DNA from 3 places in the Nocardia sp. NPDC004123 genome. Region 1 is predicted to be linked to each of the others. Evidence: riboswitches for the same ligand, from Rfam matches in the RefSeq annotation. Region 1 holds a riboswitch; each other region holds the start of a gene.

The links. Region 1 has a riboswitch for S-adenosylmethionine ahead of ACWEQQ_RS00345 (aminotransferase class V-fold PLP-dependent enzyme). Riboswitches for the same ligand answer to the same signal wherever they lie in the genome.
Region 2: another riboswitch for S-adenosylmethionine. It lies ahead of ACWEQQ_RS02950 (bifunctional o-acetylhomoserine/o-acetylserine sulfhydrylase); the one in region 1 lies ahead of ACWEQQ_RS00345 (aminotransferase class V-fold PLP-dependent enzyme).
Region 3: another riboswitch for S-adenosylmethionine. It lies ahead of ACWEQQ_RS30655 (rhodanese-like domain-containing protein); the one in region 1 lies ahead of ACWEQQ_RS00345 (aminotransferase class V-fold PLP-dependent enzyme).

Annotation. Positions count from the first base shown of each region.
Region 1 covers NZ_JBSGGG010000001.1:61,019-68,790, forward strand. The annotation lists gene ACWEQQ_RS00310 (YbaK/EbsC family protein) at 24-497, shown strand; gene ACWEQQ_RS00315 (flavin reductase family protein) at 575-1,123, shown strand; gene ACWEQQ_RS00320 (LysE family translocator) at 1,137-1,775, opposite strand; gene ACWEQQ_RS00325 (biliverdin-producing heme oxygenase) at 1,929-2,588, opposite strand; gene ACWEQQ_RS00330 (class I SAM-dependent methyltransferase) at 2,922-3,536, shown strand; gene ACWEQQ_RS00335 (NADP-dependent oxidoreductase) at 3,626-4,570, opposite strand; gene ACWEQQ_RS00340 (class I SAM-dependent methyltransferase) at 5,021-5,476, shown strand; SAM riboswitch class IV at 5,541-5,654, shown strand; gene ACWEQQ_RS00345 (aminotransferase class V-fold PLP-dependent enzyme) at 5,711-7,024, shown strand; gene ACWEQQ_RS00350 (hypothetical protein) at 7,041-7,229, opposite strand; gene ACWEQQ_RS00355 (DUF2752 domain-containing protein) at 7,248-7,700, opposite strand.
Region 2 covers NZ_JBSGGG010000002.1:99,099-106,870, forward strand. The annotation lists gene ACWEQQ_RS02930 (FAD-binding oxidoreductase) at 30-1,430, opposite strand; gene ACWEQQ_RS02935 (NADP-dependent isocitrate dehydrogenase) at 1,829-3,046, opposite strand; gene ACWEQQ_RS02940 (MFS transporter) at 3,400-4,893, opposite strand; gene ACWEQQ_RS02945 (TetR/AcrR family transcriptional regulator) at 5,032-5,742, shown strand; SAM riboswitch class IV at 5,755-5,866, shown strand; gene ACWEQQ_RS02950 (bifunctional o-acetylhomoserine/o-acetylserine sulfhydrylase) at 5,963-7,312, shown strand; gene metX (homoserine O-acetyltransferase MetX) at 7,354-7,772, shown strand, end outside.
Region 3 covers NZ_JBSGGG010000023.1:78,741-86,512, forward strand. The annotation lists gene ACWEQQ_RS30640 (amidohydrolase family protein) at 1-22, opposite strand, end outside; gene ACWEQQ_RS30645 (FAD-dependent oxidoreductase) at 90-1,481, opposite strand; gene ACWEQQ_RS30650 (Rv0361 family membrane protein) at 1,769-2,215, shown strand; SAM riboswitch class IV at 2,278-2,393, shown strand; gene ACWEQQ_RS30655 (rhodanese-like domain-containing protein) at 2,408-2,830, shown strand; gene ACWEQQ_RS30660 (O-succinylhomoserine sulfhydrylase) at 2,865-4,079, shown strand; gene ACWEQQ_RS30665 (type 1 glutamine amidotransferase family protein) at 4,210-4,851, shown strand; gene ACWEQQ_RS30670 (MarR family winged helix-turn-helix transcriptional regulator) at 4,848-5,309, shown strand; gene ACWEQQ_RS30675 (HAD-IIA family hydrolase) at 5,310-6,068, opposite strand; gene fgd (glucose-6-phosphate dehydrogenase (coenzyme-F420)) at 6,367-7,374, shown strand; gene pta (phosphate acetyltransferase) at 7,498-7,772, shown strand, end outside.

The DNA of each region.
Region 1 (7,772 bases):
GCAATCGCTCTACCCTGGTTGCCATGCGCAGGTCCCTGCCACCGGTCGCGTCGAAGGTCTCCGACACCTTGATCGCGCGCGGCCATCACGGGGTGATCATCACCCAGCCCAGTCCCACCCACACCGCGCAGGAAGCCGCCGACGCGCTCGGCGTGACAGTAGGGGCGATCACCAAATCGCTGGTCTTCCTGCTCGACGACGATCCGGTGCTGCTGCTGGTGTCCGGCGCGCACCAGGTGCATCTGAGCCGCACGGGGGAGCGCCTCGAGGGCACGCTCTCCCGGGCGCCCGCGGCCATGGTCCGCGAGGTGACCGGGCAGCCCATCGGGGGTGTCGCCCCGCTCGGGCACCCCACCAATCTGCCGACCTTCGTCGACACCGCGTTGTCGCAGTATCAGGAATTGTGGGCCGCGGGCGGGCATCCGAACACACTGTTCCGCACCACCTTCGGGGAATTGGTCCGGATCACCGCGGGCCTGGCCATCGACGTGGACTGAGCACCACCTACCGGCGCGGACCGGGCAATTTCTTACAGGGTGGAATAACCGGGCGCTCGACCACGTAGTTTCGTGACGTGAGCGATTCCCCGACGCCCGGCACCGAGCTACACGTGCCCGACGATCTGAGCGGCATTACCGCGCAGCAGTACCGCGCCGCCATGCGGCACTATCCGGCCGGGGTCACCATCGTCACGCTCGAGTCCGACCAGGGTCCGGTGGGCTTCACCGCCACCTCGTTCGCCTCGCTCTCCGCACAGCCGCCGCTCATCTCGTTCAATATCGCCGAGACTTCCTCCAGCATCGAGGCCATGCTGCGGGCCGAATCGCTGGTGGTGCATTTCCTCGGCGAGCATCAGAAACATCTGGCCCAGCGGTTCAGCCGGGCCGCCGAGGAGCGTTTTACCGACCGGTCCCTATGGACGACGCTCGGCAGCGGCGAACCCGTCCTGCACGGCACGCCCATCTGGGTCCGCGCCACGGTCCATCAGCTCCTCCCGATCGGCGACCACACCCTGGTCATCGGCCTGGTCACCCAGGTGCACGACAACACCGAGAACTCCCCGGCGGTCGGCCCGCTGGTGTATTACAACGGCGCGTACCACCGCGCCGAGATCGCCGACTGACTCGGGCGCCGACTCAGGCCGCGGCCGAGGCCGCCGTGCCGATGCCCAGCGCCGCCAGGATCGCCGCGCTCGCCTGCTCCAGCCGGACCCGGACGCGCGGCCGTCGCAGCAACTCCACCGCCCGCGCGGCCGCCACCGCCAGCAGGATCATTTCGATTGCCGCGATACTGGATTCGATGGCTCCGAGCGTGAGCGTGTCGAGGAATGTCACCCGGGTCAGGAACTGCGGCAGCACCGCGAGGTAGAACAATCCCACCTTCGGATTGAAGACACACGACAGCAATCCGGCAGCGAAGGCCGAGCGCAGCGACGCCGGCGCACCCTGCGCCACCGCGACATCCGCCCCGCCGGCCGCCGCGCCGGGCCCGCGCCGATGCGCCAGCAGCGCCCGAACGCCCAGGTACACCAGGTAGATTCCGCCGATCACCTTGAGCGTGCGATACGCGGTCGCCGACTGCTCCAGCAGCGCCGCGACCCCGGCCGCGACCACGGTGGCCCACACGATCCCGCCGAACGCCGAGCCCACCGCCGCCGCGATTCCGGATCGCGATCCGGCCATCGAGAATCGCAGTACCAGAAAGGTATCCGGCCCCGGCGTGAGCGCGAGCAGCACACACAACCCCACGAAACTCAGTAGCAGCGGAAAACTCATGCCCTCCATGGCAACCCATCACCGCGGACCGGCGCAAGGGTGAGATCGCTGACCCTGCCCCCGACGAACAGGGTCAACGACGCACCGCGGAAATGACGAAGGCCGCCGCCCCTGTCGATCAACGGGGGTCGGCGACCTTCGGGGTTGCGAGTTTCAGTTCCGCGCGCTGAATTCCGCACCCAGCTCACGGAACAGATCAGTGTTCATCGTGAACGCCAGTCGCGCCTCGTCGAGTACGCGATCGACCTCGGGGCCGTCGAGGGGAAGCTGGTCGAGGGCCTCGCGGTAGTCGCGCTTGAACGCGGCCGGGTTGGCGATGTCCTCGAAGACGTAGAACCGCACGCCGTCGCCCTTCTTGGGCAGGTTCCACAGCTTCTCGGCGGTACCGCGAATGACCTGGCCGCCGGAGAGATCGCCCAGGTAGCGGGTGTAGTGGTGGACGACATAGCCGGCCGGCCAGTCGCCCGCGCACTCCTCGATGCGGGCGGCGTAGGCGGTGGTGGCGGGCAGTGCGGTCAGTTCATCGCGCCAGTTCGCGCCGCCGAGGTGGGCCAGGTCGGCCTCCAGCGCGGCCAGCCGCGCCAGTTCCGGCTTGACGAACGGACCCGCGACCGGGTCGGAAGCCAGTGCGGCGGAGCGCTTTTCGAGGGCGGCGTAGACGAACCAGAGCTGGGCGGTGTACCGGTAGAACGCCTCCACCCCGAGCTGCCCGCCGAGCATGTCGCGCATGAACGTGGAGTGTTCCGCCTCGTTGTGCTGCTGCTCGGTCGCGGTGCGAATGAGCGTCGAGAACGGGGTGCTGGTCTCCAGCATGGTCGGGCTCCTCGTGGTCAACTCGGGGGCACACCACTTTGGCTACCCTAACTTCGACACCGACCATACGCCCCAGCAACGTTCGCGCGATTCGAACTTTGCGGCCCACCCGATCCAACTTTCGGACGATTTTTCCGATACGGTCGTGTGCGAGTCACAACGACGGGTCGGCCGGCGGGAGACTCCCGTTCGGACAGCGATCGCCTTCCGAACCGCTGACGATCAGCGCCGACCCGATCCCCTATCCTCCAGACGATCGCGGCCCACCGATGACGATGCCGCGCCTACCGCGGTTCCGAGTTGCCCATCATGACCCACGTAGGAGGACCGAGCATGGGCGTTTTCAGGTATCGGGTAGCGCATGCGCTGGGATTTCGCCCATGGGAAGCAGCGGCCCGGCAGCGCGATGTATCCCGCATACTGGCCGCCGAATTCGACCAGGAGCAGGCGGGAGCACAGCCGCCCGCCGGGACCGCCTTGGATCTCGGCTGCGGCACCGGCGGGCACGCCGTGGAACTGGCCCGCCGCGGCTGGCGGGTCACCGGGGTCGATATCGTGCCGAAGGCGATCCGGCTCGCTACCAGGCGCGCCCGCGCCGCCGGCGTCGATGCCCGCTTCCTGGAAGGCGATATCACCGCCCTCCCGGCCGAGGTCGGCACGGGATACCGGCTGATTCTGGACTTCGGTGTCTTCCACGGCCTCACCGACCCCGAACGGCACACCATGGGCCGGCAGGTGGACATCGCCGCCGCCGCAGACGCAACCCTGCTCATGGTCGCGTTCGAACTGGGCCGCCATGGCCCACTGCCCCGCGGCGCCGCACCGGCGGACATCACGGCCGCATTCCCAGGTTGGACCATCATCGAAGACGTGCCCATGCTGAAGGTGGCGGCCAGGATGGTCCACCTCTATCGGCTGCGCCGCACCGGGGCTTTATCGCAAGCATGAGAAGGGTGCAGGTGCCTCCGAAGCCGACACCCCGGGCTCGGACAGTGGCGGAAACCGAGGCGCCGTCGGCCTTGGACCGGTCGCTATCCTCACGGACGAACGCGGATGACCGTCTTACCCTTGCGTCGCTCGGTCAGGTTGAAGGCGGCGACGGCGTCGTCGAGGGTCGCAACCGTGCCGATGTTCGTCCGCACTCGTCCGTCGCGCACCCGCTGGGCGATCTCACCGAGTTGGGTGCGGTCGGATACGACGACGAAGTCGATCGCCAGTCCGTGGGCGGGTCGCGCCTCGGGCGGCCCGGTGACGGTCACCAGCGTTCCTCCGGCTCGAACGAGATCCGCCGACCGCTTCTGGATGTCTCCGCCGAGGACATCGAAGACCAGATCGACTCCGCCGATGTCGTCCAGAGAGTCGTTCTGAAGGTCGACGAACTCGTGCGCCCCGAAGTCGAGCGCGGTCTGCCGGCCGGCCGCGCGCCCGGTGCCGATGACGTAGGCGCCGGCCTCACGTGCGAGCTGGGCTGCCATCGACCCGACTACGCCGGCCGCACCGTGCACGAGGACGCTCTGCCCCGCCTGAAGGCGGCCGTGCTCGAACAGCCCCTGCCAGGCGGTCAAGCCCGCCATCGTGACGCCCGCGCCCACCGTGAAGTCGATGTCGCCCGGCAGCGGCGCGAGATTACGTGCCTCGACGACCACGTACTCCGCCAGCGTGCCGTCACGAGTCCAGTCCGTCAGCCCGAACACCCGCTGCCCCACCGACAGGCCGGTTGTGCCGTAGCCGAGAGCGCTGACCACCCCGGCCAGCTCGTGCCCGGGGATCGACGGCGTCCGGTCCCGGCCGAGCCGATCGACCCAGGTCGAGGGCCACTCCAACTCATCCCCGGTGAATCCCGACGCATGAACCTCGACGATGACATCGCCGTAGCTCGCGCCCGAGAGGCTCGCGAACCTCGCCGCATCCGGATCGGGCCGCTCCACCAACGTCATCCCGGCCGTTCCAGCGGCCCGGTCCGTCACCACGATCGCCTTCATGTGAATACCTCCCTGTATCCAGGCCGTGCGGCCACGTGGTCGGGAAGATCCGGAAGAACCGAACTTGTAGCAGACACCCCGCGGCGCGACATCGTGCGAACTGCACATCACACGCGCGGGCGCAGCCCATGCTACCTGCGCCGATGGGCCTGCGGACGCGCCTGGAGCACCAAGTAGGGACGGCCGGAGGCCGGCCGGGAAGGCGGCTGCGAGTCACAACGGTCGCGCCGTTCGTCACACCGACCCGCGACGCTCCAGCATGTCGTGCGCAGCCTCCCGCAGCGCGACCGTGGCCCGCGTGAAGTAATCGGCTGCTGGCAGACCAATTGGCCATCCGCATGCTGCCCGCCGCGTGGCGGTCGATCGCGCGCCGACCCGCCGGGCGACGCCTACTGCGCGCGGGCATGAGCCGAGAGGGAGTCGGCGCCTGGGAGGCGGAAGCGAATAGCATTGCCCGACAACATGACTCAGGTCTCGATCGACTTCGAAACCGATGACCTCGGCACCGCGCTGACCGAGCACGGCTACCGCACCGACGCGAGGACCCTCTCCCTCGGGGAGGGCGTCACGCAGTACCTGACCGAACCCGCTGTGCGCGCCACCTTTTCAGCTCTCGCCGAGGCCCCCACCGGCAGCGAGCTCATCTTCAGCTACATCCGGCAGGACTTTCTGGACGGCACCAACCTCCAGGGCTGCGCCGCCACCTACCGCAGATTCGTGGCGCGGCAACGACTCTGGACCTTCGGTTTGCATCCGGACCAGGTCCCGGCACTGCTGGCCGACCACGGTTGGTGCGAGGTCGAGCAAGCGGGCGGACCGGAGTACACCGCGAGCTATCTCGACCCGATCGGGCGCGACGTCCGGGTGCCCGACCTGGAACGCTGCGTGGCGGCTCGCAAATCGTGACGGCGGCCGCCACGACCGGGCGGGGTTGACAAGCCCGCGAGCCGTCTGCCAGTCTCTGCAATCAGGTCATGAGTACCAGCGCGAAGCCCCGGCTTGCTGGTCGGCAACCCTCCTCCGCGGTGGGGTGCTCCGGGTGACGACCGGGCCGACGCCCGACCGGGCGCGGCAAGCGCGGACTCTCGATCGATTTCTCTTTTCCCGATCGCGCGTCCATGAATCCGACGGGATTTCGTGATGACTGCTTTCGCCGACCAGACCTGTGCCGCCCTCGCCGATGTCTCCGGCTGTGACCTGCGGGTCCCGCTGGTCCAGGGCGGGACGGCCGGCTACGCCAACTTCGACTACGCCGCCAGCGCACCCGCATTGCGGCAGGTCACCGACCGGGTCGCGGATCTGCTGCCCTACTACGCCAGCGTGCACCGCGGCGCGGGTTACGCCTCCCGGGTCTCCACCGACTGCTACGAGTCGGCCCGCGGTTCGGTCGCCCGCTTCCTGAACGCGGCCGAGGACCAGGTGGTGGTGTTCACCCGCAACACCACCGACTCACTGAACCTGCTCGCCGCCTGCGTGCCCGGTGACACCGTGGTGCTGGACGTCGAGCACCACGCCAACCTGCTGCCCTGGACCCGGCGCGGCCGCCGGGTGGTTCCGGTCGCGGAGACCATCGAGGAGACCATCCAGCGCCTGGTCGCCGAGCTGTGCTCGAAACCCGCTGCGCTGCTGGCGGTTACGGGCGCCTCCAATGTGACCGGCGAACTGCTGCCGCTGGAGCGGCTGGCCTGGATCGCCCACCAGTGCGGCACCCGCATCCTGGTGGACGCCGCCCAGCTGGCCCCGCACCGCCGAATCGACCTGCGCACCACCGGCATCGACTACCTGGCCTTCTCCGGTCACAAGACCTATGCCCCGTTCGGCGCGGGCGTGCTGGCCGGCCGCCGGGACTGGCTGGACGCGGCCGAGCCCTACCTGGCCGGCGGCGGCGCGGTGCGCTCGGTGAGCACCGAGAGCGTCGAATGGGCTCCCGCCCCGCAGCGCCACGAGGCCGGGTCCCCGAACGTGCTGGGCGTCGCCGCCCTGGCCGCGGCCTGCGACGCCCTCGCCGAGCTGGACGAGACCACCGTGCTCGAGCATGAGCAGTACCTCACCCACCGCCTGCGCTACGGCCTGAAAACCGTTCCGGGCGTGAACTTCCTGCGGATCTGGCGCGACAGCACCGACGCGGTCGGCATTGTCGCCTTCACCGTCGACGGCTTCGAGCCCGGCCAGGTGGCCGCCTACCTCTCCGCCGAGCACGGCATCGGGGTGCGCGACGGCCGCTTCTGCGCTCACCCGCTGCTGTCCCGCCTCGGTGTCGATGCCGCCCTGCGCGCCAGCATCGGCCTGGGCACCACCGCCGCCGACGTCGACCGCCTCGTCGAGGCCATCGCGACCCTGGTGGCGCACGGCCCGGCGTGGAATTACGCCCGCACCGAAGGACATTGGAACCCGGTCCCCGAGACCCGCCCCTTCGGCAGTTCGGCCGAGGGCGGGTCTGCCTGCGGTTTCTGAATCGGCCGGGAACCGGTCAGGGCACCATGTAGCGGGCCGCGAGCACCTCGACGAGTGGATCGTCGTCGGCCACCGCCTCGAGCGCATCGAGGTCGTCCAGGACCGAGAGCTGCCGGGTGTCCTCCTGATCGGGGTCCGGCGGCCCATCCTCCTCGAGCTGCCGTATCAGCTTCTGCCGCACGCGCTCCTTCAGCGAATCGCTCATACGCAGAGCATGCCCCGCCTAAACCGGTGCGATCCAACTACCCCACGGTGTGTTCCGCACAACCGTGAAGACGAGGAGAAATGCCAGGGCCACCCACACCGCGTACCTGGGCAGCACCTGCGGTAGTCGCGGCGGCACCGGATTGCCCCGCCACCCGCGCACTACCCAGGCGCCCCACCAGGCGATGAAGCCCAGTGTCAGCGGGAGCAGCAGCACATTGCTGTGGATGGCGTCGAGGATCCGGCCATCGGTGAGGTTGTGCAGCCCGCGCAACCCGCCGCAGCCGGGGCACCAGTATCCGGTCAGTTCGTAGAACGGGCACACCCCGTAGGCCCCCTGCACGTGCGGATCCCGGAAGTGCAGCAACGCCAGCCCGCCGGCCACCGCCCCACCGGCCAGCAGCGGTAACCCGACGCCGAGCCATCGCGGCCGGGCGGGCGTTTCCATGACTGCTGCTGCCGTGGTGTCCACGACCATCAACGGTAGCCCCACCACCACCGCCCTGCCAGGGCTACCCGCCGCCGTCCGGCGGTTACCAGCAGC
Region 2 (7,772 bases), on a different contig from region 1:
GTCCCGGCGGGCGGCCCGCGCGCCCCCGGTCAGACCGTGACCGGTGCGGCGACCCGGCTGGGATCCGCCTCGCCGAGCGGCGGAATGACGGGAAAGTTGCTGCGGAACAAACTATCCGGGTCGAACCGGTCCTTGATCTCCAGCAACCGCGCCAGCGTGACCGGATCGAAGACCGCGGCCGGGGTCTCACCGGAATCCAAGTAGGTGAACGGTTTCCGGCCACTCAGGTACGGACGCAGCGCATCCAGCACAGCGTCACTGCGCTCGACGACGGCCGCCTCGACGTCCGCGGTCGGCGCGGGGCCGAGCAGCGACAGCAGGTACGGCTCGGCGATCCCGCCCGCGCAGCCCGCGTCGGCGCGCGGCCGGGTCAGCGCGCCACCCAGGTGCCGGACCTGGACCAGCGCGAGCGGCCCCACCCCGCCCTGCGGCGCGGCGGCGGCCAGCAGCGCGTCGCTCACCCGCGCGGAGAACTCGGTGAGCAGCTCACCGCGCACCCGGGCCGGGCTGGGGTCGGTCGGCTCCATGCAGACGCCGCCGACCTGCGCGGCATCCAGCGGCCGCCGGGTGTCCAGCACCGCATCCGGAATCTCGTCGAACAACCGCAGCGGACCGGTGACCGCGCCCAGCGCGACCACGTCCACGGCCACCATGGCCCGGCCGCGCAGCATCTCGGGAATCTCGGGGAACGGCGGGAATTGCAGGAGAGTCAGCCAAAGGCTCAGTCCCTCTTCGGCTTCCGCGGTGGCCTGCCGGAAGGCCGCGACGACCGCCTCGGTCCGCTCGGCGGGCCACAGGATGCGGCCGCCGAAAAGCTCGGTCGCGTCGAACAATTCGAATTCCATGCCGGTCACCAGCGCGAAATCGCCACCGCCGCCGCGCAGTGCCCAGAACAGGTCGGGCTCGGAGTCCGCGGTCACCCGGCGCTGATCGCCGTCCGCGGTCACCACCTCCAGCGCTCGCACCGCGTGCGCGGCGTAGCCGCGGCTGCGCGCGAACCAGCCGACACCGCCGCCCAGCGTGTACCCGGTCACCCCGACCACGGCGGAACTGCCGCAGGCCCCGGCCAATCCGTGCGCGGCGGCCCGCTCCAGCACCGGCTGCCAGGCCACCCCCGCCTGCACCCGTGCCACCCGCGCCGCGGCGTCGATCTCGATCCCGTCCAGCGCCCGGGTCGTCACCAGCACGGTCCGGTCCGCCGCCGTGGAGGGGCTGTGCCCGGTCGCCCGCGTGCTCAGCGGCAGTTCGGCCGCCGCCGCGAACCGCACCAGCGCCGCGGCGTCCGCCGCGTCCGCGACCTCCACCACCGCCGAAACCCGCTGCCGCACGGCGAGATTCCACGGGGTGCTCGCCTGTTCGAAACCCTCGTCGCCGGGTACCAGCACCCGGCCCCGCACCACAGTGCGCAGCTCGCCACCGATCGCCGTCATCGCTCGCTCCTCCTTCGCCGCCGCGCGTACCGCGGCCGAACCCCGTCTGTCACAGGGGTATTGACCGTCCGGTCGGGTGCGTTAACCCGTTGGCACGCGGCCATGCTGGCAAGGACCGTGTGAACGTTTCGTGATCACGGCCGGGACAACCCCGGAAACAGTTCGGGCACCCGCCCACCCACCGGTTCCGGTGGGGGCAGGTGCCCGTGTGGCGCGGTGGATGGTCCTGGCCGGGACTGTGGTCCCGGCCGCCATCTTCACCGCTTCGCGCTGTTCACGTTCGTCGGCGCGTGGGAGCTTGCGCTCCTGGGGTTTCAGGGGTGGCCCCTGAACAACCTCTTGCCCTTGGGGTTTCAGGGGCTTGCCCCTGAGAGTCCCGAGAGTGGGGAACTTCTTTTCTAGCGCAGCTCACGAGCCAGGTTGGCGTCCAGCACGCCGAGGAACTCCTCGGTGGTCAGGTAGCCCTGGTCGCCGCCGACCAGCAGCGCGAGGTCCTTGGTCATCTGGCCGGACTCGACCGTCTGGATGACGACATCCTCGAGCGTCTGGGCGAAGCCGATCACCTCGGGGGTGTTGTCCAGCTTGCCGCGGTGGGCCAGGCCACGCGTCCACGCGAAGATCGAGGCGATCGGGTTGGTGGAGGTGGGCTTGCCCTGCTGGTGCTGACGGTAGTGCCGGGTCACGGTGCCGTGCGCCGCCTCGGCCTCACAGGTGCGGCCGTCCGGGGTGAGCAGCACGGAGGTCATCAGACCCAGCGAGCCGAAGCCCTGCGCCACGGTGTCGGACTGCACGTCGCCGTCGTAGTTCTTGCAGGCCCAGACGTAGCCGCCCTCCCACTTGAGCGCGGAGGCGACCATGTCGTCGATCAGGCGGTGCTCGTAGGTGAGACCGGCCGCGTCGAACTCGTCCTTGAACTCGGTCTCGTACACCTCCTGGAAGGTGTCCTTGAACATGCCGTCGTAGGCCTTGAGGATGGTGTTCTTGGTCGACATGTACACCGGGTAGTTCTGCTGCAGGCCGTAGTTCAGCGAGGCCCGCGCGAAGTCCCGGATCGAGTCCTTGAAGTTGTACATGCCCATGATCACGCCGCCGTCTTCCGGCATGCGGACGACCTCGTGCTGGATCGGCTCGGAGCCGTCCTCCGGCGTGAAGGTCAGGGTGACGGTGCCCGCCTGGTGCACCTTGAAATCGGTGGCGCGGTACTGGTCACCGAAGGCGTGGCGGCCGATGATGATCGGCTTGGTCCAGCCCGGAACCAGACGCGGCACATTGGAGATGATGATCGGCGCGCGGAAGATGGTGCCGCCGAGGATGTTGCGGATGGTGCCGTTCGGCGACCGCCACATCTTCTTCAGACCGAACTCCGTGACGCGGGCCTCATCGGGGGTGATCGTCGCGCACTTCACACCCACGCCGTGTTTCTTGATGGCGTTGGCGGCGTCGATGGTCACCTGATCATCGGTCTTGTCGCGATACTCGATGCCGAGGTCGTAATACTCGAGGTTCACATCGAGATACGGGTTGATCAGTTTGTCCTTGATGAACTGCCAGATGATCCGGGTCATCTCGTCGCCATCGAGTTCGACGACGGTCCCTTCAACCTTGATCTTGGACATGGATCTTCGTGTCCTCCTAGGAAGGTGGTGCTCCCATTGCACGGCCGGTGAGCACCGCTTGTAGCGGACCCCAGCTGTTCAACAGACAACGTATACGCATGGCGCTCGGCACGGGACCTGTGGTGCCAAGTCCACGTACGCTGTGGCGTCAAGCAAGACAAGCGTACTGCTGCTATCGATCTCACCGCTCGGGTGGCCCCCGCTGTGCGGGATTCAGTGCGGTTACCGATAAGTAGCTTTTCGCGTGACTTTACGCACTTTCCAGGATGCGAAAACCCGCGGCCCGCGGCAACCCCAAACCCGCGGACCGCGGGATATATGTTGCCGCGACCCGCGGGTGAATAGTCGGTGGGTCAGACGCCCACGTGCACGTGCTCGGAACCTTCGAGCAGATTCTCCGGCTTGTCCCGCACCATGAACGCGATGATCGGAATGGTCACCAGGAAGAATCCCGCGCCGATCAGGAACGCGATGTCATAGGAATGAATCGCGGCCCGGGCCATCACGTGGTCGACGCCCGGATTGTTCTTCGCGAACCGCTCGGCCACCTGCACCGCGATCGTCGACAGCAGCGCGGTGCCGATCGCGCCGCCCACCTGCTGCGCGGCATTGAGCAGCGCACTCGCGACACCGGAGTCACGCTCCTCGACCTGATGCAGCGCTGTGGTCTGCATGGCCACGAACAGCCCGCCCATGCCGAGCGCGATAAGAATCACTGCCGGCAGCACGCCTCCGGCATAGCTGTCCCCGAAGCTCAGCCGCGACAGATACAGCAGCCCGGCCATGCCCAGCACCGAACCGGTGATCATCAGCGGCCGCGGCCCGATCCGCGGCAGCAACCCGCTCGCGACGCCCGCGGAGACGACGATGCCGATCGGGAAGGGCAGGAACGCCACCCCCGCCTTCAGCGCCGACCAGCCCAGCGTGATCTGGAAGTAGTAGCTCATGTTGATGAACATGGCGAACATGGCGATCGGCAGCAGCAGCGCCACCAGGAACGAGCCGCCCCGGTTGATCTCCCCCGGAATACGCAGCGGCAGTAGCGGATTCGAGGACCGCCGCTCGATGGCGACGAAGGCGGCGAGCAGCGCGACGCCCGCGATCAGCAGGGCCAGGGTGGTGCTCGCGGTCCAGCCGTCCGAGGCCGCGCGGCTGAAGCCGTAGACCACCGAGACCAGGCCGAGCGTGGCGGTCACCGCGCCGGGCAGGTCGTAGCCGCCGGTGCGCGGCGCGGGCACGTCCCGGACCACGAAGGCGAGCGCACCGAGGAAGGCGATCAGCGCGATCGGGGTGTTGACCAGCAGGCACCAGCGCCAGTTGGCGTATTCGGTGAGCGCGCCGCCCACGATCAGGCCGATGGCCGCGCCACCCGCGGACACACCCGCGAAGACGCCGAACGCGCGAGCGCGCTCTTTGGCCTCGGTGAAGGTGACCGACACCAGTGACAGCGCGGCCGGCGCGAGCAGGGCGGCGAACGCGCCCTGCAGCCCGCGCCCGGCGAAGAGTTCCGCGCCGTTCTGCGCGAGCCCGGCCAGCGCCGACGCCCCGGCGAAGCCGACCAGGCCGATCAGGAACATGCGGCGGCGGCCCAGGTAGTCGGCGAGGCGGCCGCCGAGCAGCAGCAGGCCGCCGAAGATCAGCGTGTAGGCGGTGAGCACCCATTGCCGGTCGCCGTCGCTGATGCCCAGGTCACGCTGGGCGAACGGCATGGAGATGGTGACGATGGTGGCGTCCAGCACCACCATCAGCTGGGCCATGGCGAGTACGCCCAGGGCCCACCAGCGCGCGGCTCCGCGCTGGTCCGAGCTGTGTGATCGGTCTTCGAGTGTTTCTGTCGCGGCGGTCATGTCGTCTCCTCACGGACGGTCCGGGACACCCTCGACAATCTTGACCCTCGAGGCCAATTGACGTCAAGAGAAATTTGTCGTTCTGCGACATTTGGCATAATGGGACGTGAGAAGCGCCCGAACCCTTACCATGGAGGTATGTCGGAGTTGTCAACTCACCTCGGTGTGATCGCACGTCACCGGCCGGGCCTGCGTGAGCGGAAGAAGGAACAGACCCGGGCGCGGATCATCGACGTCGCCCTGCGGCTGTGCGACGCCCAGGGCTTCGACGCCACCACCGTGGAACAGATCGCCGACGAGGCCGACGTCTCGCCGCGCACCGTGAACCGGTACTTCGACAGCAAGGAAGACATCGTCATCGCGCCCATCGCCGACTGGGCGCGGGCACACGCGGACGCGCTGCGTGAGCAGCCGAGCACGGGCAACGAGCTGAAAGCGCTGCTGGACAGCTTCCTGTCCATCGTGGACCGCGTCGTCGACCACGACGAACCGCTGCCCTTCCGCTGGTTCCAGCAGATGCAGCGCATCATCCGGTCCACCGCCGCGGTGCGGGCGTGCAGCATGGCAGCCACCGAGAACAAGACCGAGCAGACCGCGCAGGTGCTGGCCGAACGCCTCGGCACCACCGTCGCGGATCTGCGAGTTCGGCTGCTGCTCGGCACCTTCCACGCCATCATGCGGGCCGGCACCGAATCGGACTCCGATTCCGGCTTCGCCGACGAGCGTCTGATCGAGTCACCGCGCAGCATGGCGGAGGCCGTGGTCGGCGCGTATCACGAATTCGTGCGCACCTGCGCGGGGCCCGCTGTGGCCAGCCCCACTTCCGAAACAGCGGCGTCCGCCCGCTAGAATCGCGCAACAGGTCAAGAGCATCAGCGTTAAGGCCCCGGCTTGCTGATCGGCAACCCTCCAGCTGCGGTGGGGTGCTCCGGGTGCAGACCCGGCGTTCGAAGGCCGAACGCAAGCGCAACTAGGAGGTCTACCGAAATGTGTTGTTGTCGAAGCCCATTCGCCTCTCGGTAACGTCAAACTTCCGCCATTCGGCGACCTTGTTTTTGGAGCAGAACACATGAGTGACTCGACCGCGCCCGCGGCCGTCTCGGCTGACGGCACCCTGGATCCGGCCGGCTGGTCCTTCGAGACCAAGCAGATTCACGCCGGACAGGCTCCCGATCCGGCCACCGGAGCCCGCGCCCTGCCCATCTACCAGACCACCTCCTACGCCTTCCGCGACACCGATCACGCCGCCGCGCTGTTCGGGCTCGCCGAGCCGGGCAATATCTACACCCGCATCATGAACCCCACCCAGGACGCGGTGGAGCAACGCATCGCCGCGCTCGAGGGCGGTGTGGCCGCGCTGCTGCTGGCCTCCGGTCAGGCCGCGGAAACCTACGCGATCCTGAATCTGGCGCAGGCCGGCGACCACATCGTGGCCAGCCCGCACCTGTACGGCGGCACCTACAACCTGCTGCACTACTCGCTGCCCAAGCTGGGCATCGAGGTCAGCTTCGTCGAGGATCCGGACGATCTCGAGCAGTGGCGCACGGCCGTGCGGCCCAACACCAAGGCGTTCTACGGCGAGACCGTCGCCAATCCGAGCAGCTCGGTGCTCGACATCCCCGGCATCGCCGAGGTCGCGCACGCGGCGGGCGTGCCGCTGATCGTGGACAACACCGTCGCCACGCCGTACCTGATCCAGCCGCTGCGACTGGGCGCGGACATCGTCGTGCACTCGGCCACCAAATACCTGGGCGGGCACGGCTCCGCGGTCGCGGGCGTGATCGTGGACGGCGGCAACTTCGACTGGACCGTGCGGGACGCGGCGGGTGAGTCCCGCTTCCCGGGTTTCACCACCCCGGATCCCAGCTACCACGGCGCCGTGTTCGCCGATCTCGGCGCACCGGCCTACGCGCTCAAGGCGCGGGTGCAGTTGCTGCGCGATCTGGGTGCGGCGGTGTCGCCGTTCAACGCCTTCCTCATCGCGCAGGGCATCGAGACGCTGAGCCTGCGCGTCGAACGGCATGTGGCCAATGCCCAGGCCGTGGCCGAGTTCCTGACCGAGCAGCCCGGCGTCGAGAAGGTCTACTACGCAGGACTGCCCAGCTCCCCGTGGTTCGAGCGGGGCAAACAGCTGGCGCCCAAGGGTGTCGGCGCCATCGTCTCCTTCGAGCTGGCCGGCGGCGTGGACGCCGGCAAGAAGTTCGTGGAGGCGCTGGTGCTGCACAGCCATGTCGCTAACATCGGGGACGTGCGCTCGCTCGTCATCCATCCGGCCTCCACCACGCATTCCCAGCTGACGCCCGCCGAGCAACTGGCTTCCGGTGTCACACCTGGTCTGGTCCGGCTGGCCGTGGGTATCGAGGGGATCGGTGACATCCTGGCGGATCTGCGCGCCGGACTGACGGCGGCGGCAAATTGACCGTGAACATCGAATCGAACAGGTCCCGGCACGCGGCGGAGCTGCTGCTGCCGCCGCCCGACGGGACGCTCGGCAGCATTGCCATCGGGGATGTCGAGCTCGAGACCGGAGCCGTCATTCCCGATGTCACGCTGGCTGTGCAGCGGTGGGGCGAACTATCGGCGAACGCGGACAACGTGGTGCTCGTGGAGCACGCGCTGACCGGTGATTCGCACGTGGTGGGCCCCGCCGACGTGCACCACGGCCAGGCCGGCTGGTGGGACGGCATCGTGGGCCCCGGCGCGCCGGTGGACACCCACGAGTGGTGCGTCATCGCCACCAATGTGCTCGGCGGCTGTAAGGGCAGCACCGGGCCGTCCTCGCTGGCGGCGGACGGAAAGCCTTGGGGCGCACGATTTCCCGAGATCTCCATCCGCGATCAGGTGACCGCCGAGATCACGCTGTTCGACCTGCTCGGCAT
Region 3 (7,772 bases), on a different contig from region 1:
TGTGGAGATGGGCATCGAACACGTGATCAGCATGCCTCAGAACGGTGACATGTGTGGACAACCTTGTCCGGCAGCCGGATTGGCGCTGGTCAGGAAACCTTGCCGGGTTCGGAGGCGGCGAGCATCTCGTCGCGCTCGACGACCTTGACCCGCTCGCGGCCCTGCGGCTCGCCCAGGGCGCGCTCGTGCGCGTCGAGGCGGTACCAGCCGGCCCAGGTGGTGAACGGGATGCCCTTGTGCTCGAGGAATTCGGTGACCGCCTCCAGCTCCGGCCGCGCGGCCGGGGTGAAGTTCGCGGCGTCGTCGAGCAGGCAGGCGATGGTCTCGTTGGCGTCGCCCTTGGTGTGGCCGATGAGGCCGACCGGGCCGCGCTTGATCCAGCCGGTCACGTAGGTAGCGGGCATGTAGCGAGCCGCGCCGTCGGCGTCCTCGTCGACGAGCACGCGCCCGGCCTCGTTGGGCACGGTGCCGGCCTGGTCGTCGAAGGGCAGCAGCGGGATGTTCTGCGACAGGTAGCCGACCGCGCGGTACACGGCCTGGATGTCCCAGTCCTTGAATTCGCCGGTGCCCTTGCAGTTTCCGGTGCCGTCGAGCTGGGTGCGCTCGGTGCGCAGGCCCACGACCTTGCCGTCGGCGCCGATAATCTCCGACGGGTTCTCGAAGAAGTGCAGGAACAGCTTGTGCGGGCGGTCGCCGACATCGCGGATGGCCCACTGCTCCAACGTATTGCAGATCATGTCGACCTGCTTGGAGTGGCGGCGCGCGGCCTCGGAGCCCTCGTCGTAGTCGATGTCCTCGGGGTCGACGATGACCTCGATGGTCGGGGAGTGGTCGAGTTCGCGCAGTTCGAGCGGGGTGAACTTGGCCTGGGCGGGCCCGCGGCGGCCGAAGACGTGGACCTCGAGGGCCTTGTTGTCCTGCAGGCCCTCGTAGACGTTCGGCGGGATCTCGGTGGGCAGCAGTTCGTCGCCGGTCTTGGCGAGCACGCGGGCCACGTCGAGGGCGACGTTGCCGACGCCGAGGACGGCGACCTTCTCCGCGTCCAGCGGCCAGGTGCGCGGCACGTCCGGGTGGCCGTCGTACCAGGACACGAAGTCGGCGGCGCCGTAGGAGCCGTCGAGGTCGATGCCCGGCACCTCGAGGGCGCGGTCGGCGTTGGCGCCGGTGGAGAAGATGACCGCGTCGTAGAACTGACGCAGGTCCTCGAGGGTGATGTCGACGCCGTAGTCGATATTGCCCAGCAGGCGGACCTGCGGCTTGTCGAGGACCTTGTGCAGGGCGGTGATGATGCCCTTGATGCGCGGGTGGTCGGGCGCGACGCCGTAGCGGATGAGGCCGAAGGGCGCGGGCATGCGCTCGTAGAGGTCGATGCTCACCTCGGCATCGGACTTCATCAAGGCATCGGCGGCGTAAATACCGGCCGGGCCTGCGCCCACGATCGCAATGCGTAGCGGGCGGGTCGCTGCACTCTGTTCGGTCATTCTTCCGCGCACCCTTTGGGTCGAAACTAACTTGTCGTCAAAACTCAGCCGTCGTTCTTAGCTTAGGCTAAGTTGACGCCCTGGCTTCGGTGACCGCCGTTGGCCCCCGACGCTGCAGCGTTGCTGCGTAGTCTTGCTATTCCCGCGCCTGGGGCGGAAATTCTGCTGATTCTATCGATGGCGCACGAGGCCCTTCACGCGCAGGGCCGTGAACTGTGGGAATGCCGAGGCCCGAACCGTGGGAACGCCGTGCCGGGCGCACGGCGGCGACCAGGCATGATCTACCCATGAGCGACGCCGAGGAGACAGCCGGGGAGACATCGGTTCCGATCGATCGGAACGAGGCCCGCAGCATGTGGCCGTTCCTGGTCGCGGCGAGCGTCATCGCGGTCGTGATCCTGGGCATTGTGATCGCGACGCTGGTCTCGCCGGTTGAGAAGAATGTCACAGATTCCGATCGGCTCGCGGTGGCCGCGGGCAAGTTCATCGAGGCCCGTAGCGAGACCGGCAAGTACGATCCGACCCTGTCCTGCAAGGGATTCGACGAGAATGCCTCGCCGCTCAAGGACGCGGCCGCGACCGGGGCGACCATCACGTTCGACAAGCTGGCCGACCCTGCCATCGACGGCGAGAAGGCCACGGCGCAGGTCACTTTCACGGTCTCCGGCGCCCAGACCACCTCGACCTGGCACTTCACCCGGGAGAATTCCCGCTGGTTGGTCTGCAATTCCTGACAACGGCCGAAGTCGCGGCCGGGGTTTGACAGTGGGGCCGTTTTTTCGGCACTCTCAACCCAGGTCATGAGTACCAGCGTCAAGCCCCGGCTGGCTGGTCGGCAACCCTCCTCCGCGGCGGGGTGCTCCGGGTGACGACCTGGCCTCGCATCGGACAGCGGTGCGGCAAGTGCGGATTCACAGGAGGTACAAGTGAGCTACGCGGGTGACATCACGTCGAAGCAGGCGTGGGAACTGTTGCGGGACAACCCCGATGCGGTGCTGGTGGATGTGCGCACCGAAGCCGAGTGGCGGTTCGTCGGGGTGCCCGACACCAGCGGCATCGGCCGGCCGACCGCGCTGATCGAGTGGGTGGACGTCTCCGGCACGCCCAATGCCCGTTTCACCGATCAGCTGAAGCAGGCGCTCGGCGATCGCGGCCAGGACTCGGTCGCGCCGGTCATCTTCATCTGCCGCTCCGGCCAGCGCTCCATCGGCGCGGCCACCGCCGCCACCACCCTCGGTATCGCCCCGGCCTTCAATGTGGTCGACGGCTTCGAGGGTGCGCTCGACGGTCAGGGGCATCGCGGCGGCACCGGCTGGCGGGCCGACGGCCTGCCCTGGCGTCAGTCATGAGTTTCGTGTCCGGCCGGATCGCAGGGAGGCAATCATGATCACCGGTGGTTCCTTCGACAAACCGCTCCCCGAGGGCGTCGGCCCCGCTACACAGGCCGTGCGCGGCGGCACTCGGCGCTCGGGCTTCGACGAGACCTCCGAGGCGCTGTTCCTCAATTCGGGTTTCGTCTACGAGAGCGCCGAGGCGGCCGAGGCGTCCTTCACCGGCGATATCGAGCACTTCGTCTACTCCCGCTACGGCAACCCGACGGTCGCCATGTTCGAGGAGCGGCTGCGCCTGATCGACGGCGCGGAGGCATGTTTCGCGACGGCCTCCGGCATGTCGGCGGTGTTCACTGCGCTGGGCGCGCTGCTCGCCGCGGGTGACCGCCTGGTGGCGGCACGCAGCCTGTTCGGCTCCTGCTTCGTGGTGGCCAACGAGATCCTGCCGCGCTGGGGCGTGGAGACCGTCTTCGTCGACGGCGAAGATCTGGACCAGTGGGAGCAGGCGCTGTCGGTGCCGACCCAGGCCGTCTTCTTCGAGACCCCCTCCAACCCCATGCAGACCCTCACCGATGTGCGCGCGGTCTCCGATCTCGCGCACGCGGCGGGCGCGAAGGTGGTGCTGGACAACGTCTTCGCCACCCCGCTGCTGCAGCGCGGCTTCGACCTGGGCGCGGACATCACCGTGTACTCGGGCACCAAGCACATCGACGGGCAGGGCCGCGTCCTCGGCGGCGCGATCCTCGGACCGCAGGACTACATCGACGGCCCGGTGAAGAACCTGATGCGCCACACCGGTCCGGCGCTGAGCCCCTTCAATGCGTGGACGCTGCTCAAGGGCCTGGAGACCATGCCGCTGCGCCTGCGCCAGTCGGTGGACTCCGCGCTGAAGATCGCCGGGTTCCTGGAGACCCATCCCGCGGTGGCGTGGGTGAAGTACCCGTTCCTGTCCTCGCACCCGCAGTACGAGCTGGCCAAGCGTCAGATGTCCGGCGGCGGCACGGTGATCACCTTCGAGCTGAAGGCGTCGGAGAACGAGGCCAAGAAGCGCGCTTTCGAGGTGCTCAACCGCCTGCGCATCGTCGACATCTCCAACAACCTCGGCGATGCGAAGACGCTGATCACGCATCCGGCCACCACCACCCACCGGGCGATGGGCCCGGTAGGTCGTGCGGCCGTGGGGATCACCGATGGCGTGCTCCGCATCTCGATCGGACTCGAGGATGTGGAGGACCTGCTCAATGACCTGGACCAGGCCCTGAGCTGATCCGACGAGTATTCGAAAGGGCCGGAACCCACTGGGTTCCGGCCCTTTTCGTGCTCAGAGGCCGGAAGCAGCCCTGAGAGTCGTCGAATCTTGTTTGACAGCATGCTGTCAAACATGACAGCATGCTGTCATGTTGAAAACAGTCCACATGGCCGTGTACGACACCTTCTCGGACTGGGAGGTCGGGCATGCGACCGCACACATCAATCGCGAACTCTGGCACCGCGAGCCGGGAACCTGGCAGGTGAAGACGGTCGCCCTCGGCGCCGCGCCGATCACCTCGATGGGCGGCATGCGGGTCCTGCCCGATCTGGTTCTCGATGAGCTGAAGCCCGCCGACAGCGCCATGCTGATCCTGCCGGGACTCGAAACCGAGCAGCATCCCGAGACGCCGGCGGCCTTCGCGCGCAAGGCCAGGGAGTTTCTGGCGGCCGGGGTGCCGGTGGCGGCGATCTGCGGCGCGACCTTCGGGCTGGCGCAGGAGGGCCTGCTGGACGATCGGCGGCACACCAGCAATGACGCGGGATATCTTGCCTACAGCGGATATTCGGGTGGCGAGCACTATGTGCAGGCGACCGCGGTCACCGACGGTGACCTGATCACCGCGACCGGCACCCGACCGGTCGATTTCGCCCGCGAGATCTTCGCGCGCCTGGGTATCTACGAGCCGCACGTGCTGGAGTCCTGGTACCGGCTGTACGGAGACAATGATCCCGCGGGCTTCTACGCGTTGTTCGAGTACGAGCAGCAGCGCGCGGCGGCCGCGCAATGACCCGCACCGCGCAGCAGCTGTTCGGGGCCGCGGCCGTCACCTCGTTCAAGCTGAACGGCCAATTCCTCTCGATCGCAGAGGAATTGGCCGAGCCGTCCGGGATCACGGTCGCGTGGTGGCAGGTGCTCGGCGCGATTCTGCACGAACCGCTCCCGGTGGCCGGTATCGCCCGCGAAATGGGTATCACCCGCCAGAGCGTGCAGCGCATCGCGGATGTGCTGGCGGACAAGGGATTCGTGGAATACCGCCCCAATCCGGCGCATCGGCGCGCGAAGCTGGTGGCCATCACCGAGGCGGGTCACGACGCGGTGCGGCGGATCGACCCACAGCACGCGGCCATGGCGAAACGGCTTGTGGCGCAGCTGGGTATCGAGCAGCTCGCCCACATCGTGGACGCGCTGACGACCCTGTCGGGCGCCCTCGACGCGCTCGAGGGCGACGCGACGGGCATGGCCTGACTACAGCGCGAACGGGTCTTTGGTCTTGCCGACCAGGGCGGCCACCGACGGCAGGATGGTGGTCGGGCGGTACGGGAACTGCTCGACCAGGGCCGGGGTGGAGATGCCGGTGGTGACCAGGATGGTCCGCATGCCCGCCTCCAGGCCCGAGATGACGTCGGTGTCCATCCGGTCGCCGATCATGACGGTGGACTGGGAGTGGGCACCGATGCGGCGCAACGCCGATCGCATCATCAGTGGGTTGGGTTTACCGACGTAGTAGGGCTTGCGGCCGGTGGCCTCGGTGATGAGGGCGGCGACGGAGCCGGTGGCCGGAAGGATGCCTTCGCGGGACGGGCCGGTGGCGTCCGGGTTGGTGGCGATGAAGCGCGCGCCCGCGGAGATCAGCCGGATGGCGGTGGTGATGGCTTCGAAAGAGTAGGTGCGGGTTTCACCGAGCACCACGTAGTCCGGGTCGGAATCGGTGAGAACGTAACCGATTTCGTGCAGCGCGGTCGTGAGGCCGGATTCGCCGACCACGTAGGCGGTGCCGCCTGGGCGCTGGTCGTTGAGGAAGGTCGCGGTGGCGAGGGCGGAGGTCCAGATGGACTCGACCGGAATATCGAGGCCGGTGTGCCTGAGCCGGGCCTGCAGGTCGCGCGCGGTGTAGATCGAGTTGTTGGTGAGCACCAGGAACGGAATGTCGTTGTCGCGCAGTTCGGCGAGGAACTGATCGGCCCCGGGCACCATGTGATTCTCGTGCACGAGGACGCCGTCCATGTCGGTCAGATAGGAGAGGATCGGTTCAGCGCTCGAGTTGGTCACGCGCACATTCTCCGCTATCCCGGAACCGAACGCTCATATATTCCTGCTCTTGCCGACCGCCCGACCGGTTTCATCCCCGGAATACCGTCCGCCCACCCGGGGTTCGATCCCTTGGGTGTGACCCCTGCCGCACCGCGTTTCACCGCTGACCTATCGTGCGAAGTAGGACCGTTCGCGATGCCCGGTGTCGCGGCGGTCGTGCGGGAGGTTGGCCCGCACAGCTCGAGCGCAGCAAGGCGACAGGAGTGCCCAGGTGAAAGACCTCAAGCTCGGTTACAAGGCGTCCGCGGAACAGTTCGGCCCGCGCGAACTGGTGGAGCTCGCGGTGGAAGCGGAGGCGCACGGCCTCGACAGCGCCACCGTCTCCGACCATTTCCAGCCGTGGCGGCACAATGGCGGGCACGCCCCGTTCTCGCTGGCCTTCCTGGCCGCGGTGGGCGAGCGCACCAAGCGCATTCAGCTCGGCACCTCGGTGCTGACCCCGACTTTCCGCTACAACCCCGCGGTCATCGCGCAGGCGTTCGCCACCATGGGCTGCCTGTACCCGGATCGCATCATGCTCGGCGTCGGCTCGGGTGAGGCGCTGAACGAGATCGCCACCGGATTCCAGGGCGAATGGCCTGAGTTCAAGGAGCGTTTCGCGCGCCTGCGCGAGTCCGTGGATCTCATGCGCGCCCTGTGGACGGGCGAGCGGGTCGACTTCGACGGCCAGTACTACAAGACCGTCGGCGCCTCGATCTACGACGTGCCCAAGGGCGGCATCCCGGTCTACATCGCCGCGGGCGGCCCGCTGGTGGCCCGCTATGCCGGCCGCGCCGGTGACGGTTTCATCTGCACCTCCGGCAAGGGCATGGATCTCTACACCGAGAAGCTGATGCCCGCCGTCGCGGAGGGCGCCGCCAAGGCCGGCCGCTCCGTCGACGACATCGACCGCATGATCGAGATCAAGATCTCCTACGACACCGATCCCGTTCTGGCACTGGAGAACACCCGCTTCTGGGCCCCGCTCTCGCTGACCGCGGAGCAGAAGCACTCCATCACCGATCCCATCGAGATGGAAGCGGCCGCCGACGCGCTGCCGATCGAGCAGATCGCCAAGCGCTGGATCGTGGCCAGCGATCCGGACCAGGCGGTCGAGCAGATCAAGCCGTACCTGGACGCGGGCCTGAACCACCTGGTCTTCCACGCGCCCGGTCATGATCAGCGCCGGTTCCTGGATCTGTTCCAGCGCGATCTGGCGCCCCGCCTGCGTGCCCTCTGAGTCGGTTCACGCGGTGACCTACGGGGACGGGCGACCCTCGCGGGCGTCCGTCCCCGAATATTCGCGGCCGGGTAACCGGGTACGCGCGGAAATCAGCCCATAACGGTCGGTAGGCTTTCGCCCATGGCTGCCACACCGGTTTCCAGTGTGTACATCGCGTCCCCCGAGGGCGACACCGGCAAGTCGACGGTGGCGCTCGGTGTCCTGCAGGCCCTCGCGGCCACCACGCCGCGAGTGGGCGTGTTCCGGCCGATCACCAGGTCCGCGACCGGGCGCGACTACATTCTCGAGCTGCTGCTCGAGCACTCCACCTCCGACGTCGACTACGACCAGGCCATCGGCGTCACCTACGAACAGGTGCACGAGGATCCCGACGCGGCGATCAGCGAGATCGTCAT